3 regions of the Streptomyces vietnamensis genome follow, and region 2 is predicted to be linked to each of the others. Evidence: riboswitches for the same ligand, from Rfam matches in the RefSeq annotation. Region 2 holds a riboswitch; each other region holds the start of a gene.
What was found. Region 2 has a riboswitch for cyclic di-AMP ahead of SVTN_RS20205 (M23 family metallopeptidase). Riboswitches for the same ligand answer to the same signal wherever they lie in the genome.
Positions count from the first base shown of each region.

Region 1: it holds a riboswitch for cyclic di-AMP, as region 2 does, so the genes downstream of both, SVTN_RS31655 (M23 family metallopeptidase) here and SVTN_RS20205 (M23 family metallopeptidase) in region 2, are expected to answer to the same signal.
Region 3: it holds a riboswitch for cyclic di-AMP, as region 2 does, so the genes downstream of both, SVTN_RS28220 (M23 family metallopeptidase) here and SVTN_RS20205 (M23 family metallopeptidase) in region 2, are expected to answer to the same signal.

Region 1 covers NZ_CP010407.1:7,029,829-7,035,111, reverse strand. Annotated here, with positions in the region: gene SVTN_RS31670 (STM4012 family radical SAM protein) at 1-750, shown strand, start outside; gene SVTN_RS31665 (STM4011 family radical SAM protein) at 760-1,623, shown strand; gene SVTN_RS31660 (SGNH/GDSL hydrolase family protein) at 1,610-2,404, opposite strand; gene SVTN_RS31655 (M23 family metallopeptidase) at 2,568-3,512, opposite strand; cyclic di-AMP (ydaO/yuaA leader) riboswitch at 3,515-3,673, opposite strand; gene SVTN_RS31650 (tyrosine-protein phosphatase) at 4,047-4,868, shown strand; gene SVTN_RS44870 (DUF6126 family protein) at 4,872-5,027, opposite strand; gene SVTN_RS31645 (helix-turn-helix domain-containing protein) at 5,061-5,283, opposite strand, start outside.
Region 2 covers NZ_CP010407.1:4,501,357-4,506,639, forward strand. Annotated here, with positions in the region: gene SVTN_RS20190 (PLP-dependent cysteine synthase family protein) at 1-365, shown strand, start outside; gene SVTN_RS20195 (MFS transporter) at 362-1,564, shown strand; gene SVTN_RS20200 (PP2C family protein-serine/threonine phosphatase) at 1,773-2,984, shown strand; cyclic di-AMP (ydaO/yuaA leader) riboswitch at 3,197-3,343, shown strand; gene SVTN_RS20205 (M23 family metallopeptidase) at 3,355-4,452, shown strand; gene SVTN_RS20210 (aldo/keto reductase) at 4,499-5,283, shown strand, end outside.
Region 3 covers NZ_CP010407.1:6,280,421-6,285,703, forward strand. Annotated here, with positions in the region: gene SVTN_RS28215 (M16 family metallopeptidase) at 1-769, shown strand, start outside; cyclic di-AMP (ydaO/yuaA leader) riboswitch at 969-1,133, shown strand; gene SVTN_RS28220 (M23 family metallopeptidase) at 1,147-1,920, shown strand; gene SVTN_RS28225 (GntR family transcriptional regulator) at 2,115-2,798, shown strand; gene SVTN_RS28230 (HPr family phosphocarrier protein) at 2,931-3,212, opposite strand; gene SVTN_RS28235 (bifunctional acetate--CoA ligase family protein/GNAT family N-acetyltransferase) at 3,429-5,283, shown strand, end outside.

The sequences.
Region 1 (5,283 bases), 2.5 Mb from region 2:
GTTCCGGTCCTCAACATCGACCTGATCTACGGCATCGACGGGCAGACGGAGCGGTCCTGGCGGGTCTCGCTCGACGCCGCGCTCGCCTGGCGGCCCGAGGAGCTGTACCTCTATCCGCTGTACGTGCGCCCGCTCACCGGTCTCGGCCGGCTCCAGGACCCGGCGGCCGCCGACCGGGAGTGGGACGAGCGGCGGCTGCGCCTCTACCGGTACGGCCGGGATCACCTCCTCGCGCACGGCTACGAGCAGGTGTCGATGCGGATGTTCCGCCGTACGGACGCCGGTCCCGCCGGGCCGGACGACTACGCCTGCCAGACGGACGGCATGATCGGCCTGGGCTGCGGGGCCCGCTCGTACACCTCGGCCCTGCACTACTCCTTCGACTACGCCGTCGACATGCGGGAGATCCGCTCGATCATCGACGCGTACACGGAGACGGAGGACTTCTCGCGCGCCGAGGTGGGCCGGGCGGTGGACGGGGACGAGGCCCGTCGCCGTCACCTCCTCCAGTCGCTGCTCCAGGCCGAGGGCATGCCGGTCGCCGAGTACGAGGAGCGGTTCGGGTCCTCGCCGTTCGCGGACTTCGGCCCGGAGCTCGCCCGGTTCGAGGAGTACGGGTGGCTGGCCGCGGACGCCCCGGCGGGGCTGCTGCGGCTTTCGCCCGAGGGGCTCGCGCATTCGGACGGGCTCGGCCCCGAGCTCTTCTCCCCCGCCGTACGGGCCGCGATGGCCGCGTACGAGGCGAGGTAGGCGGCGACCGTGGACCTCACCGTGCTCTACCGGGGCCCTCTCTCCTCCTGCGACTTCGACTGCCCGTACTGTCCCTTCGCCAAGCGCCGGGACAGCCGGGAGCAGCTGCGCGCGGACCGGGCCGCGCTCGAACGGTTCACCGGCTGGGCCGCCGCGCAGACCGGGGACCGGCTGCGGATCCTGTTCACCCCGTGGGGCGAGGGCCTGGTGCGCTCCTGGTACCGGCGGGCGCTTGTCGAGCTGTCGCGGCTGCCGCACGTGGAGCGGGTGGCGATCCAGACCAATCTGAGCTGCCGGACGGAGTGGCTGGCCGAGGCGGACCCGGAGAGCGTGGCGCTCTGGTGCACGTACCACCCGGGGCAGACACCGTACGAGCGGTTCCTCGGGAAGTGCCGGGAGCTCGCCCGTCAGAACGTCCGGTACAGCGTCGGCGTGGTCGGCCTTCCCGAGCACCGGGAGGACGCCCGCCGGCTGCGGGCCGCGCTGCCGCCGCACGTCTACCTCTGGGTGAACGCGGCCGAGGGGCACACGTACACCGACGCGGAGGCAGAGGGCTGGACGGAGCTCGACCCGCTCTTCCCGTACAGCCGGCATCCGCACCGCTCGGCGGGGCTGCCCTGCCGCACCGGGGAGTCGGTGATCTCGGTGGACGGCGAGGGGACGGTGCGGCGCTGCCACTTCGTCAGGGCCGAGCTCGGGAACCTGTACGACGGCTCGTACCGTGCCGCCCTGCGTCCCCGCGCCTGCCCCCTCGCCGTCTGCGACTGCCACATCGGCTACGTCCACCTGGAGACGCTGCCGCTGTACGACGTGTTCGCCGGCGGGGTCCTGGAGCGGATCCCCGCCGCCGTGCCGCCTGCTACAGGGGCATGAGGTCGGGGCGCTTGGCCTCGACGTGGTCGCCCGAGCTCTCGCCGCGCAGCCGGCGCCCGATCCAGGGCACCAGGTACTCCCGGGCCCAGTGGATGTCGTCGCGGCGCACTTCGAGCGTGCCGCGCGGCGGCTCCGGCGGCCAGGGCTGGTCCGGGTCGGCGGGCACCGGCATGCCGAGGACCTGGGCGGCGCGCAGGGCGACGCGGGTGTGGCCCTCGGGCGAGAGGTGCAGCCGGTCGTCGTCCCAGGCGCGCCGGTCCTGCACGGACTTCAGCGACCACAGGTCGAGGACCGGGCAGCCGTAGCGGTCCGCGATGGCCCGGACGTGCCCGTTGTAGGTGGCGATCTTGCCGCGCAGGTGCTTGAGGAGCGTCACGTCGCGGGTGTCGAAGCCGGTGGTCACCATGACGGTGCCGACGGCGGAGGTGAGGTCGGCGACGGCGCGCTCGAAGCGCTCGGCCACGTCGTCCGGGTCCGTCCCGGGGCGGATGATGTCGTTGCCGCCCGCGCAGAAGGTCACCAGGTCGGGGGCGAGTTCCTTCGCCCGGGGGACCTGTTCCGCCACGATCTGGTCGAGGAGGCGCCCGCGTACGGCCAGGTTGGCGTAGCGGAAGTCGTCGTGCTCCGGCAGCTGGTCGGCGAGCAGGACCGCGAAGCGGTCCGCCCAGCCGACGTACGTCCCGTCGGGCCCGGGGTCTCCGACGCCCTCGGTGAAGCTGTCACCGATCGCCGTGTACGACCCGAATGCGTTCTTGTCTGTTGATCTCGAATCGTCTGCCACGGGAGCACATTTTTCCCCTTCGGGTGTGACCTACGCGACCGTAAGGAGGGGTTGACGCCTGGTGACATATGCCACCGATAAAGATTCCGCCAAGCCGGAATACGCCGGAAGTCCGGCACTCGCGTGCCGGACTTCCGGATGACGAAGGCGTACTGACGTGGCGTCAGATGCTCACGCCGTGCGACCGCAGCGCGGCCAGCGGGTCGATGTCGGAGCCGTACTCCGGCCCGGTGCGCATCTCGAAGTGCAGGTGCGGACCGGTGACGTTGCCGGTCGCGCCGGAGAGGCCGATCTGCTCGCCGCCGGTGACGGTCTGGCCGGCGGAGACGGAGATCGAGGACAGGTGGGCGTACTGCGAGAAGGTGCCGTCGGCGTGCTGGATGACGACCTGGTTGCCGTACGCGCCGCCGTCGCCGGCGGAGTAGACGGTGCCGGGGCCGACCGCGTGGACGGGGGTGCCGGTGGAGGCGATGAAGTCGACACCGGTGTGGTAGCCGGAGGACCACATGGAGCCGGCCTGGTGGTACGGGGTCGACATGCCGGCGCCGGCGATCGGGGCGACCCAGCCGGAGGAGGAGGTCGTACCGGCCGACGAGGAGGACGCCGAGGAGGAGGTGGTCGCGGCGGCCGGGGCCGGGGCCGGGGCCGAGGCGCGCTCGCTGCTGCGGGAGGCGCGGGGGGCCTCGTCGCCGTTCTTGCCGGAGTTCCACGTGCTCTTGTGCGCGGCCTTGGCGGTGCCCTTCGCGCCGAGGGTGAGCTTCATGCCGGGCATGATCAGCGAGGGGTTGTCGCCGATGACCTGGCGGTTGTCCTGGTAGAGCTTGTGCCAGCCGCCGGCGACGTGGTGCTCGGCGGCGATCTTCGACAGGTAGTCGCCGCGGACGACGGAGTACGTCTTCGGCGCGGCCTTCTGCTGGGCGGCGGGCGCGGCCTTCACCTGGGCGACGGCGTGGGCGGGAGCGGCGGCCGGGGCGGCCTGCTCGGCGGCGTGGGCGCCGGTGGCTCCGAGGAGCGGGAGGGCGACGACGGCGCCACCGGTACCGGCGGCGGCGAGGCCACGGGTCAGACGGTTGGACTTGGCACGGCGGTGCTTACCCTTTGCGGGCATGGCGAATTCCTCTCCGGCGCCTGCGAGGTGAGCTGTCGGGTTCGGACTGGAGATGTCCGGCCGCGTTCTCACGCGACTTAACCCCGAGCCGTCCTTCTTCGAAGGGATCGGCGTACTTACCTGGGTCCCCCGCTCCTGCCTCGTACGGGTGGGTTCGAATTCCGGTCGGTGGCAGGATTCGGCGGTCCGTCCGGATTGAGCGCGACGCTAGACGAGTGGGGTCGGCGCGAACAAGCCACGGTTTTCAAGTGATCTGGGATTCAGTGATATCCGGCCGGAATTCCGGTCACCCTCCGTGGATGACGGCCCCTCGATCTCCTTTTCCCGGGGGGTATTTGGAAAAGACGATCAGGCACGGTCCGTCACGGTTATGACGCTGCTCACGCGCCGATCCCCATCTCCCCTGCAACCGGGGCGGGTTATACGGAATCCCCCAATACGGACAGATCACCCATTCCCGTCCGAGGGGGTGCGTGCCCGGCCTCCCACCCGAGATGATTGCCCCAGGAACCGATCGACAGAACAGGAGCAGCCGTGACGCAGCAGCTGCCGCAGGTCCCGCCCGCCGAAGCCGCCGAGCCCGAGCTGACCGAGGTCCGCAACTTCCGGGACGTGGGCGGCCTGCCGACGACGGACGGGCGCGCCGTCCGCCCCGGCCGCCTCTTCCGCAGCGGCCATCTCGCCCACGCGACGGAGGACGACGCCGCCTTCCTCGCCTCGCTCGGCCTGCACACCGTCTTCGACTTCCGCAACGAGTCGGACCGGAGGATCGAGGGCCCGGACGTCGAGCTGCCCGGCGTACGGAACGTGAACATACCCCTCAACGACCCGGCCGACGGCAAGGAGTTCTGGAAGCTGGTGCGCGACGGCGAGATCGCGCAGCTGCGGGAGGTCCTCGGCGACGGCAAGGCGGCCGCCCGGATGTCCGACTCGTACCGGAAGAACGTGCTGGAGCGGACCGAGGAGCACGGCCGGCTCCTCCACTCCATGGCGGAGGAGAGCATCCCGGCCCTGCTGCACTGCGCGGCCGGCAAGGACCGGGCCGGGGTCGCCATCGCGATCACCCTGCTCGCGGTCGGGGTCGAGCGGGAGGCGATCGAGGCCGACTACGTGAAGTCGAACGCCCCGCACCGCCGCTACAAGGTGCGCCGCAGCTCCACCTCCCCGGACGCGATGTCGCCCGAGGTGATGGAGCTGCTCAGTCCGCTCTTCGACGCGCGGGTGGAGTACCTGCGGGCCGCGTTCGAGACGATCGAGACGACCTGGGGCTCGGTGGACGCCTACTTCACCGAGGGCCTGAAGCTGGCCCCGGAGACCCGCGAGCGGCTGCGGGAGCGGCTGGTCACCGACGCCTGAGGCCTACTGGTTCTGCCCGCCCAGCATGAAGAGCAGGTAGAGGAAGCCGGCGAAGAGGTGGCCGGCGATCAGATAGGCGAAGAGGCGGAGCACGAGCCCCTTGGGGAACTTGCCTTCACCGCGCTCTTCGCCGGTGACCGCTACGGACTTCTCGGACATGTCGGTCCTTTCCTGAAGAATCTTCATGGAACGTCAGCGCCGGTGCGGGGTCCCGTCACCGAGGCACAGCTCGGCGACGGGGCTCTGCATCAGGGTGTGGACGAAGAGCAGCTCGGCCCCGCCGGGCGTGGCGGCGCCGATCCGGTGCGGGGTCAGCGAGTCGAAGTGCGCGCTGTCCCCGGGATCGAGGACGTGGACGGCCTCGCCGAGCGCGAGCCGCACCCGGCCCTCCAGGACGTGGATCCACTCTTCGCCG
Region 2 (5,283 bases):
TCGGCTCCTCCATCCACCCGGGCAACGTCGACCACGGCGCCTTCGACGAGGTCCACTGGGTGGGCCCGGCGGAGGCGGTACGGGCGGCCCGCCGGCTTGCCTCGCGGCAGTTCGCGACCGGCGGCTGGAGCGTGGGCGCGGTCGCGCTCGTCGCCAGCTGGCTGGCCCGCACGCGCCCGCGCGGGACCCGGATCGCGGCCGTCTTCCCGGACGGGCCGCAGCGGTACTTCGACACCGTCTTCAACGACGAGTTCTGCGCGGCGCACGGGCTGCTCGACGGTCCCGTACGGGAGGACCCCGCCGGGTACGTCTCCGCCGAGACCGTCAGCGGCTGGACCCGCCGAGTCCTGGAGCGGGCCAAGTGACCACGGCGACGGCCCCCGCCAAGGGGGGCATCTGGAAGCAGAGCCGCACCTTCGAACCGGCCGTGCGGCTCCTCTTCCTCAACCAGCTCACCATCAACCTCGGCTTCTACATGCTCATGCCGTACCTGGCCGCGCACCTCGCGGACGGGCTCGGCATGGCCGCCTGGGCCGTGGGCCTCGTCCTCGGCGCCCGGAACCTCTCCCAGCAGGGCATGTTCCTCGTCGGCGGGGCGCTCGCCGACCGGCTCGGCTTCAAGCCGCTCATCGTGGCCGGCTGCGCCCTGCGGACGGTCGGCTTCGGGGCGCTCGCCTTCGCGCAGTCGCTGCCGATGCTGATCGCCGCCTCGCTCGCGACGGGCCTCGCGGGGGCGCTGTTCAACCCGGCGGTGCGGGCGTACCTGGCGGCGGAGGCGGGGGAGGAGCGGCGCGTCCAGGCCTTCGCGCTGTTCAACGCGTACTACCAGGCGGGCATCCTGCTCGGGCCGCTCGTCGGGGTGGCCCTGACGGGGGTGTCGTTCCGGCTGACGTGCGTGGTCGCCGCCGTGCTGTTCGCCGGCCTGACCCTCGTACAGCTCCGGCATCTGCCCGTACGGGTCTCCGAGGCGCCACGGGAGCAGCGGGGGCAGTTCCGCACCGTGCTCGCGCACCGCACCTTCTGGCTCTTCTCGCTCGCCATGACCGGCTCGTACGTGCTGTCCTTCCAGGTCTATCTGGCGCTGCCGCTCGCGGCGGGCGGCACGGGCGTGACGACCGCGCTGTTCGTCGTCTCGGCGCTCGTCGCGCTCGCCGGGCAGCTGCGGATCACGGCCTGGTGCAAGCGCCGGCTCGACCGGGAGCGGTGCCTCGTCCTCGGGCTCGCCCTGATGGGCGGGGCCTTCCTGGTCCCGGCCGCCCTGGGGCGCGGCCCGGTGGGGCTGCTCCTGTGTGCGGCGGTCCTGGCCGTCGCGAACGCGGTGCTCTACCCGTACGAGATGGACACGGTCGTCGCCCTGTCCCGGGGGCGCTGGGTGGCCACCCACTACGGGCTCTACAACACCGTGTGCGGGATCGGGATCACCCTCGGGAACCTGGGGACGGGCGCGCTCCTCGACGTCACCGGCTGGTCGGCGACGCCGTGGCTGGTGCTGTGCGGGGTGGGCGTGGGGTGCGCGGCGGCGATGGCACTGCTCGGCCGGGGCGGGCGCCTGGCGGCCGACTGACCCGTACGGGGGTGGGGCGCCGGCCTCGTACGGGGTGGGGCGCCGACTCTCGTACGGGGTGGGGCGCCGGCCTCGTACGAGGGTGGGGGCGGCCGGCCGGGCCCGTACGCCACTCGGCCCCATGGGAGTCGCCGCCCCGTCCGGCGGCGGCCACCCTGGGAGGGCGCGGTGCGGACCGCGGCCGGTCGGACCGGGCAGGAGAGCACAGGTGGGGCACCCCCTAGGAGCGGCGGGCGGAGGGCGGCGGGGCGGTGAGGGACGCCCCGAGTACGGCGGCGCCCGGCGGTTCATCCGCGCCCTGCCCCCGCTGGTCATCGTGGGCGGTGTCGTCTTCGACGTGGCGACCCCGCCCGAGTACACGGCGGCGCCGCTCTTCTCCGCCGCCCCGCTGATCGCCGCGCCCTTCTTCTCCACGCTCACGACCCTGATCACCGGGATCGCCGCCGTCCTCGCCTCCGTCGGGCTGCACGCCTACAACGGCACCATCGACGAGATCGCGGCCTTCACCGAGAGCATGACCGTCCTCACGGTCTCCGCGCTCGCCCTCCTCATCAACCGGGTCGTGCGCCGCAGCGGCGAACGGCTCGCCTCGGCGCGGGTCATCGCGGAGACCGCGCAGAAGGCGGTGCTACCGATGCCCGCCGAGCGGATCGGGGGGCTGCAGTGCGCGGCGCGGTACGAGGCGGCGCAGGCCGACGCGTTCATCGGCGGCGACCTGTTCGCCGTCCAGGACACCCCGCACGGGGTGCGGCTGGTGGTCGGGGACGTCCGCGGCAAGGGGCTGGAGGCGGTCGAGGCCGTCGCCGTCGTCATCGGCGCCTTCCGGGAGGCGGCCGAGCAGGAGCGGACCCTGGAGGGCGTGGCGCAGCGCCTCGAACGCGCCCTGGCCCGGGAGGGCACTCGCCGGGACGACCTCGACTCCTTCGAGGGGTTCACCACGGCCGTCCTGGCCGAGATCCCGCGCGGCGACGGCAGCGGGACCTTCGACGGTTTCGTACGGGTCGTCAACCGCGGGCACCCGCCGCCGCTGATGCTGTACGCGGACGGGCGCGTGGAGCCGCTGGAGCCGGGCGAGGCGGCGCTGCCGCTCGGCATGGGGGAGCTGGCGATGTGGCCGGACCGGGGCGAGGCGCGGCCGTTCCCGGCCGGCGCGACGCTGCTCTTCTACACGGACGGCCTCTCGGAGGCGCGGAACGCGCAGGGCGTCTTCTACGATCCGGCGGCGCGGCTCGCCGGGCGGATCTTCCCGGGACCCGAGGAGCTGCTCGACGCGCTCGTGGACGACGTACGGCTCCACACGGGCGGCGGGTCGACGGACGACATGGCGCTGCTCGCGGTGAGCCGCCCGGCGACGGGGCAGCCCGAGCGGCGCCGGACGATGCCGGTGGTGCCGCCGGGCGGGTCCGGTCACCGGGCGTAGTCGAGGGGTGTCACTGCGATAACAATTGACATAACGTCAGATCGCAAGGGTTTCACCACCCTCCCCTTACGCCTTTCTGAAGGGGGCTCAACTCGGGCGATACTCCCTCAATTCAATGAATGATCAAGAGCGACGGCTTGGAATCGGGACCCCCTGTCTATTAACGTTCGATAACGCAGCGCGGTCGTCCCAGCCGTCGCAAGAGGCGGCACCGTGCGCACGCGCCGAATCCTGAAAAGGAACCGGGGAACCACCAATTGGGGTGAATCGGACGCCTTCGTCTCGTACGGAGGGGCCCGTAGGAGACCTTCCTGCTCCGAACCCGTCAGCTAACCCGGTAGGCGAGAAGGAAGGAAAGGAGCGCGCCTCCGTGGCGTCCAACACCCCCGCACCCGAAGCCCCCTTCGATGCCTTCGGTGGCGGTGCGGGTCTTTCCGCCCCGGACACCGAGTGGAACCCCACCGAGGGCTCCCTCCGCGCCGAGAGCCGCTCCGGCGGCCGGCACCGGGTCGTCAAGCAGCGCTCCAACTTCGCCCGCTCCTCCACCGTCCTCGGCGTCGGCGTGATCGCGGCCGTCGGCGCGGGCGGCCTCGCCACCGCGCAGGACAAGCCGCCGGTCGCCATATCGCTGCCGGACCTCCCGGACCTGAACCTGCCGGACGCCCACGACCTCCCCGGCGTCGGCGACCTCCTCCCCGAGGAGGAGAGCGCGCCCGTCACCACGGCCGCCGCCGCCAACCCGCTCACCGCCGCCACCTACACCACCGCGGCCGACGAGCAGACCACCGCCCCCGCCGCGGGCGAGGCCCTGCGCGCCCGCATCCTCCAGCAGGCCGAGCAGCAGCAGGCCTCCGCCGACGCCGCCGAGAAGGCCGCGGCGGAGAAGGCGGCGGCCGAGAAGGCCGCCGCGGAGGCCGAGGCCAAGGAAGCCGCCGCGGAGAAGGCGGCCGCCGACGCGAAGGCGAAGGCCGAGGCGGAAGCCAAGGCGAAGGCCGAAGCGGAGGCCAAGGCGAAGGCGGAGGCCGAGGCCAAGGCGGCCGAGGCCGCGCGCCTCGCCCAGCTCGCCGCCGGCTACTCGCTGCCGGTCTCCTCGTACACCCTCACCGCCACCTACATGCAGTCCGGATCGATGTGGTCCTCCGGCTACCACACCGGCCTCGACTTCGCCGCCCCCACGGGCACCCCGCTCAAGGCGGTCCACGGCGCCACCGTCAAGTCCGCGGGCTGGTCCGGCTCCTACGGCTACCGGATCGTCCTGGAGCTGGAGGACGGCACCGAGGTCTGGTACTGCCACCTCTCGTCCATGCTGGTCGGCGCCGGCCAGACCGTGTCCACCGGCGAGACCATCGGCCGCGTCGGCGCCACCGGCAACGTCACCGGCGCCCACCTCCACATGGAGGTCCACACCCCCGGCGGCTCCGGCATCGACCCGATGGCCTGGCTCCAGTCCAAGGGCCTGAACCCCTGAGAACCCGCACGGAATAGGCCCGGCGGCGGGGAGGGTTGATCCACACATGACCTCTCTCCGCCCGCTGGGCAGCTCCGATCTGCACGTCTTCCCCGTGGCACTCGGCGGCAACGTCTTCGGCTGGACCGCCGACGAGGCGCAGTCCTTCGCCGTCCTCGACGCCTACGCCGCCGCCGGCGGCAACTTCGTCGACTCCGCCGACGTCTACTCCGCCTGGGCCGAGGGCAACGAGGGCGGCGAGTCCGAGACCGTCATCGGCCGCTGGCTCGCCTCCCGGGGCAACCGCTCCGACATCGTCGTCGCCACCAAGGTCGGCGCCCACCCCCGGTTCAAGGGCCTGTCCGCCACCACCATCAAGGCGGGCGCGGAGGAGTCCCTCCGCCGCCTCGGCACCGACCACATCGACCTCTACTACACGCACTTCGACGACGAGTCCGTCCCGGTCGAGGAGATCGTCACCGCCCTCGACCAGCTGGTGAAGGACGGCAAGGTGCGTGCCGTCGCCGCCTCCAACATCTCCCCGGAGCGGCTGCGCGCCTCCCTCGACTTCGCCGAGGCCGAAGGCCTCGCCCGGTACGTCGCCCTCCAGCCGCACTACAACCTGGTCTCGCGCGACACCTACGAGGGCCCGCTCCTGGAGACCGTCGAGCAGGCCGGGCTCTCGGCCGTCCCGTACTACGGTCTCGCGGCCGGCTTCCTCACCGGCAAGTACCGCCCCGGGAAGACCGTCGAGAGCGCCCGCGCCTACCGCGCCGCCGCGCTCGCCGAGACCGAGCGGGGCCAAGCCGTGCTCTCCGCGCTCGACACGGTCGCCGAGGCGCACGGGGCGGA
Region 3 (5,283 bases), 1.8 Mb from region 2:
CGGCACGGCCACAGCCGTGGTCGTCGGCGACCTGACCGGCGTCGACCTCGACAAGGTCCTCGCCGAGACGCTGGGCGCCTGGACCGGCGAGCCGGCCGAGCCGCTCCCGATGCCGCCGATCACCGCCGACGACACCGGACGGGTCGTCATCGTGGACCGTCCCGGCGCCGTGCAGACGCAGCTGCTCATCGGCCGGATCGGTCCCGACCGGCACGACCGCGTCTGGCCGGCCCAGGTCCTCGGCACGTACTGCCTCGGCGGCACCCTGACCTCGCGTCTGGACCGAGTCCTGCGCGAGGAGAAGGGCTACACGTACGGCGTGCGGGCCTTCGGCCAGGTGCTCCGCTCGGACGCCGAGGGGAACGGCGCCGCGATGCTCGCCATCAGCGGATCCGTCGACACCCCCAACACGGGCCCGGCCCTCGAGGACCTGTGGAAGGTGCTGCGCACCCTCGCCGCCGAGGGCCTCACGGACGCCGAGCGCGAGACGGCCGTGCAGAACCTGGTGGGCGTGGCGCCCCTCAAGTACGAGACGGCCGCCTCCGTCGCCGGGACGCTCGCCGACCAGGTGGAGCAGCACCTCCCGGACGACTTCCAGGCCCAGTTGTACGCGCGCCTGGCCGAGACCGGCACGGTCGAGGCGACGGCCGCCGTGGTCAGCGCCTTCCCGGTGGACCGGCTCGTCACCGTCCTCGTCGGCGACGCGGCGCAGATCGCGGAGCCGGTGCGCGCGCTCGGCATCGGTGAAGTGACCGTCGTGACGGGCTGATTCCGGCCCCGAGGCGACAACAGGAGGGCCCCGACGGCCTAGTTCGTCGGGGTCCTCCTCTTTGTCCGTATTGCGATCAAGGTGATCGTTTGCCCTGTGGCATGTCTTACAAAAGGCGTGTCTGGTTGGTGATTGAAAGACGATCCGCATAGCGTCGGTGCGGCTGTTCGCCAGTTGCACGTGCCGCAGCCGCGGCATCGGACAGTCATCGCCGAGTCCCCGTCAGGCGCGAGCCTGGGGAGCCGGGGACCCACACGCAGTCCCTGGGGTGAATCGGGCGCCTTCGTCTCGTGCGGAGGGGCTCGTAGGAGACCTTCCTGCTCCGAACCCGTCAGCTAACCCGGTAGGCGAGAAGGAAGGAAAGGATCAGCCTCTACATGGCGTTCACCCGTGCCACCGGGAAGCATCGTGCTCCGAGCCGGATGGCGCGCCGCGGCGTGGGCATCGCCGGCGTCGCGACGCTCGCCACCACCGGCGTCATCGGAACCCTCGCCTCCCCGGCGCTCGCCGCCGACACGGACAACCGCTCCGCCGAGGACACCGGCCTCACCCAGGTCATCGCCGAGGAATCCCTCGTCGACGGGATCAACGCCCAGGCCGCCGCCCAGGAGCAGGAGGCCGTCGAGGCCGTCGCCAAGGCGAAGGCCGCGGCCGAGGCGAAGCGCAAGGCCGAGGCCCGCGCCAAGGAGGTCCGGCTGGAGCGCGAGCGCGCCGCCCGCGAGGCCGAGCGCCGCCGCCTGGCCTCCTTCCAGCTCCCCGTCGCCGGCTCGTACGTCTCCACCGGCTACAAGACCGGCGGCTCGCTCTGGTCCTCCGGCAGCCACTCCGGCATCGACTTCCACGCCGCCTACGGCACCCGGGTCGTCTCCGTCGGCTCCGGCACCGTCGTCGAGGCCGGCTGGGGCGGCGCGTACGGCAACAACATCGTCATCCGGATGAACGACGGCACGTACACCCAGTACGGCCACCTCTCCTCCATCGGGGTCTACGTCGGCCAGACCGTCGAGCCGGGCCAGCAGATAGGCATCTCGGGCTCGACCGGCAACTCCACCGGCCCCCACCTCCACTTCGAGGCGCGCACCAGCCCCGAGTACGGCTCGGACATCGACCCGATCGCGTACCTCCGCGCCCGCGGCGTCAACGTCGTCTGACCTCGTTGGGTCCGGCCCCGGACCGCGTCGCAAAAGCCCCGGCTCGTACTGAGCCGGGGCTTTTCGCTGACCAAAAGATATCCATGGATTCCGCCGGGGCATCGGAAATTCCGGCCTGCTGCAATAGAGTCGAAGATCGGGCGCAGAACAGGCGCCGATGAATTGACTCGCGCGGACCAAGGCGGAGGTCGGACATGCGCATTCCCGCGCACTCGGTATGCACGGCGATCCGGGACGACATCGTCTCCGGCGTGTACGAGCGGGGCAGCCGGCTGACCGAGGAACAACTCGCCCGCCGGTACGGGGTCTCCCGCGTCCCGGTCCGCGAGGCGCTGCGCACCCTGGAGTCCGAGGGCTTCGTGGTCACCCGGCGCCACGCGGGCGCCCATGTCGCCGAGCCGACCGAGCAGGAGGCGGCCGACCTGCTCGACATGCGGGCGCTGCTCGAACCGCTGGGGGCCGCGCGGGCCGCGCAGCGGCGCACCGAGGCGCACCTCAAGGTGCTGCGCGGCCTGGTCAGGCTGGGGCAGGAGCGGGCCAGGCGCGGTCAGGGCGAGGACCTGAGCTCGCTCGGCGGCTGGTTCCACGAGACGCTCGCGCAGGCCTCGGGGAGCCCGGCCCTGACGGCGCTGCTCACCCAACTGCGGCACAAGATCGCCTGGACGTACGTGGTGGAGCAGCCCGCCCAGCCGGTGGAGGCCTGGGCCGAGCACGGCGCGATCGTGGACGCCGTGGCGCGCGGCGACGCCGAGCGGGCGAGGTCGCTGACCGCGCTGCACGCGGAACGCTCGCTGCCGCTGCACCGGCTCAAAAGGCCGGAGCGAGGCCGTGTGAGGGTTTCGCAACATGCCGTCAACACGACGAGCGCCCGGAATTAACGCGCCCACCGTATACAAAGAACAGGCATTCGGTCGCGGTTTTCGTGCTGCCCGGAAATGGGTCCGTTCATGCAAATGGCCGTGGCCGCCGGAATTCCGGCGGCCACGGCCATTTGAAGGAAGGGGCCGGGGTCAGACGGTCTCGGGGAGCTCGTCCAGGCCCTCGGCGACCAGCTTCGCCAGGCGGTCGAGCGCGGCCTCGGCGCCGTCGGCCTCCGAAGCGAGGACGATCTCCTCGCCGCCCTGCGCGCCCAGGCCGAGCACCGCGAGCATGGAGGCGGCGTTCACGGGGGTGCCGTCGGACTTGGCGATCGTCACCGGCACGCCGGAAGCCGTGGCGGCACGGACGAAGATGGACGCGGGGCGGGCGTGCAGGCCCTCGGCCCAGCCGACGTTGACGCGGCGCTCAGCCATGGTGTTGCCCTTCGACTCTCAAGCGGGTTGTCTAGACCAGTCTCTCACGGGTTGCGCGGTGCTCGCGCCGACCTCCGGCCCGGGAAGGCGCGGAAAAGGCCACCCTTCGACCAGGACCGGACCGTCCGTCGGCCCTCCCAGCTTGCAACACCTCGCATCCCGCACAGGCACCCCGCGACCGGTGCCGCAGTCGTGTCGCGGTCGTAGGCTGACCCCATGCAGAGCGCGTCGGAGCAGTCGGAAGCGGCGGAACCACCGGCATCACCGGCGCCGCCGGCACCGCCGGAGCACGCCTATCCCGACCACTGGGAGGCGGACGTGGTGCTCCGCGACGGCGGCACCGCGCGCATCAGGCCCATCACCGCCGACGACGCCGACCGGCTCGTCAGCTTCTACGAGCAGGTCTCGGACGAGTCGAAGTACTACCGCTTCTTCGCCCCCTACCCGCGCCTGTCCGCCAAGGACGTCCACCGCTTCACCCACCACGACTTCGTGGACCGGGTCGGGCTCGCGGCGACCGTCGGCGGCGAGTTCATCGCCACCGTGCGCTACGACCGCATCAACGCCCAGGGGCTGCCCGCCTCCGCCCCGGCCGACGAGGCCGAGGTCGCCTTCCTCGTCCAGGACGCGCACCAGGGGAGGGGCGTCGCCTCCGCCCTCCTCGAACACATCGCGGCGGTCGCGCGCGAGCGGGACATCCGGCGCTTCGCCGCCGAGGTGCTCCCCGCCAACACCAAGATGATCAAGGTCTTCACCGACGCGGGCTACACCCAGAAGCGCAGCTTCGAGGACGGCTCCGTACGGCTCCACCTCGACCTCGAACCGACCGACCGCTCCCTCGCCGTCCAGCGCGCGCGGGAGCAGCGCGCCGAGGCACGCTCCGTACAGCGGCTCCTCACCCCCGGCTCCGTCGCCGTCGTCGGCGCCGGACGCGCACCGGGCGGCGTCGGCCGGACCGTGCTCCGCAACCTCCTCGGGGCCGGCTTCACGGGACGGGTGTACGCGGTGAACGCCGCGCTCACCGGAGAGACCGAGTTCGACGGCGTCCCCGCCCACCCCTCCGTCGGCGCCATCGGCGAACCGGTGGACCTGGCGATCGTCGCCGTCCCCGCCGAACGGGTGCCCGAGGCCGTCGCGGACTGCGGCGAACACGGGGTGCGCGGCCTCGTCGTGCTCTCCGCCGGATACGCCGAGAGCGGGGCCGCCGGCCGCGAGCGCCAACGCGAGCTCGTACGGCAGGCCCGCTCGTACGGCATGCGGATCATCGGCCCCAACGCCTTCGGGATCATCAACACCGCCGACGACGTCAGGCTCAACGCCTCCCTCGCGCCGCAGATGCCGGCCGCCGGGCGGATCGGTCTCTTCACCCAGTCCGGCGCCATCGGGATCGCCCTCCTCGCCGGGCTGTACCGGCGCGGCGCCGGGCTCTCCTCCTTCATCTCGGCCGGCAACCGCGCCGACGTCTCCGGCAACGACTTCCTCCAGCACTGGTACGACGACCCCGGCACCGACGTCGTCCTCCTCTACCTGGAGTCGATCGGCAACCCCCGGAAGTTCACCCGGCTCGCCCGCCGCACCGCCGCCGTCAAGCCCGTCGTGGTCGTCAAGGGCGCCCGGCACAGCGGCAGCGCCCCGCCCGGCCACCGGGTGCCGGTCACCCGCATCCCGCACGCCACCGTCTCCGCGCTGCTCCGCCAGGCCGGGGTGATCCGCGTCGACACCGTCACCGAACTCGTCGACGCCGGACTGCTCCTCGCCGCCCAGCCGCTGCCCGCCGGGCCCCGGGTCGCGATCCTCGGCAACTCCGAGTCGCTCGGCCTCCTCACGTACGACGCCTGCCTGACCGAGGGGCTGCGCCCGCTCCGGCCGCTCGACCTGACGACGGCGGCGGTCCCGGCGGACTTCCGGGACGCGCTGGCGGCGGCGCTCGCGGACGAGACCTCCGACGCGGTCGTCGTCACCGCGATCCCCTGGGTCGGCGAGGACGGGGCCACCGAGTTCGGCGACGGCGAGGTGCTCGCGGCCGCCCTCCGCGAGGCCGTCGCCTCCGCCCCCGCGCCGACGAAGCCGG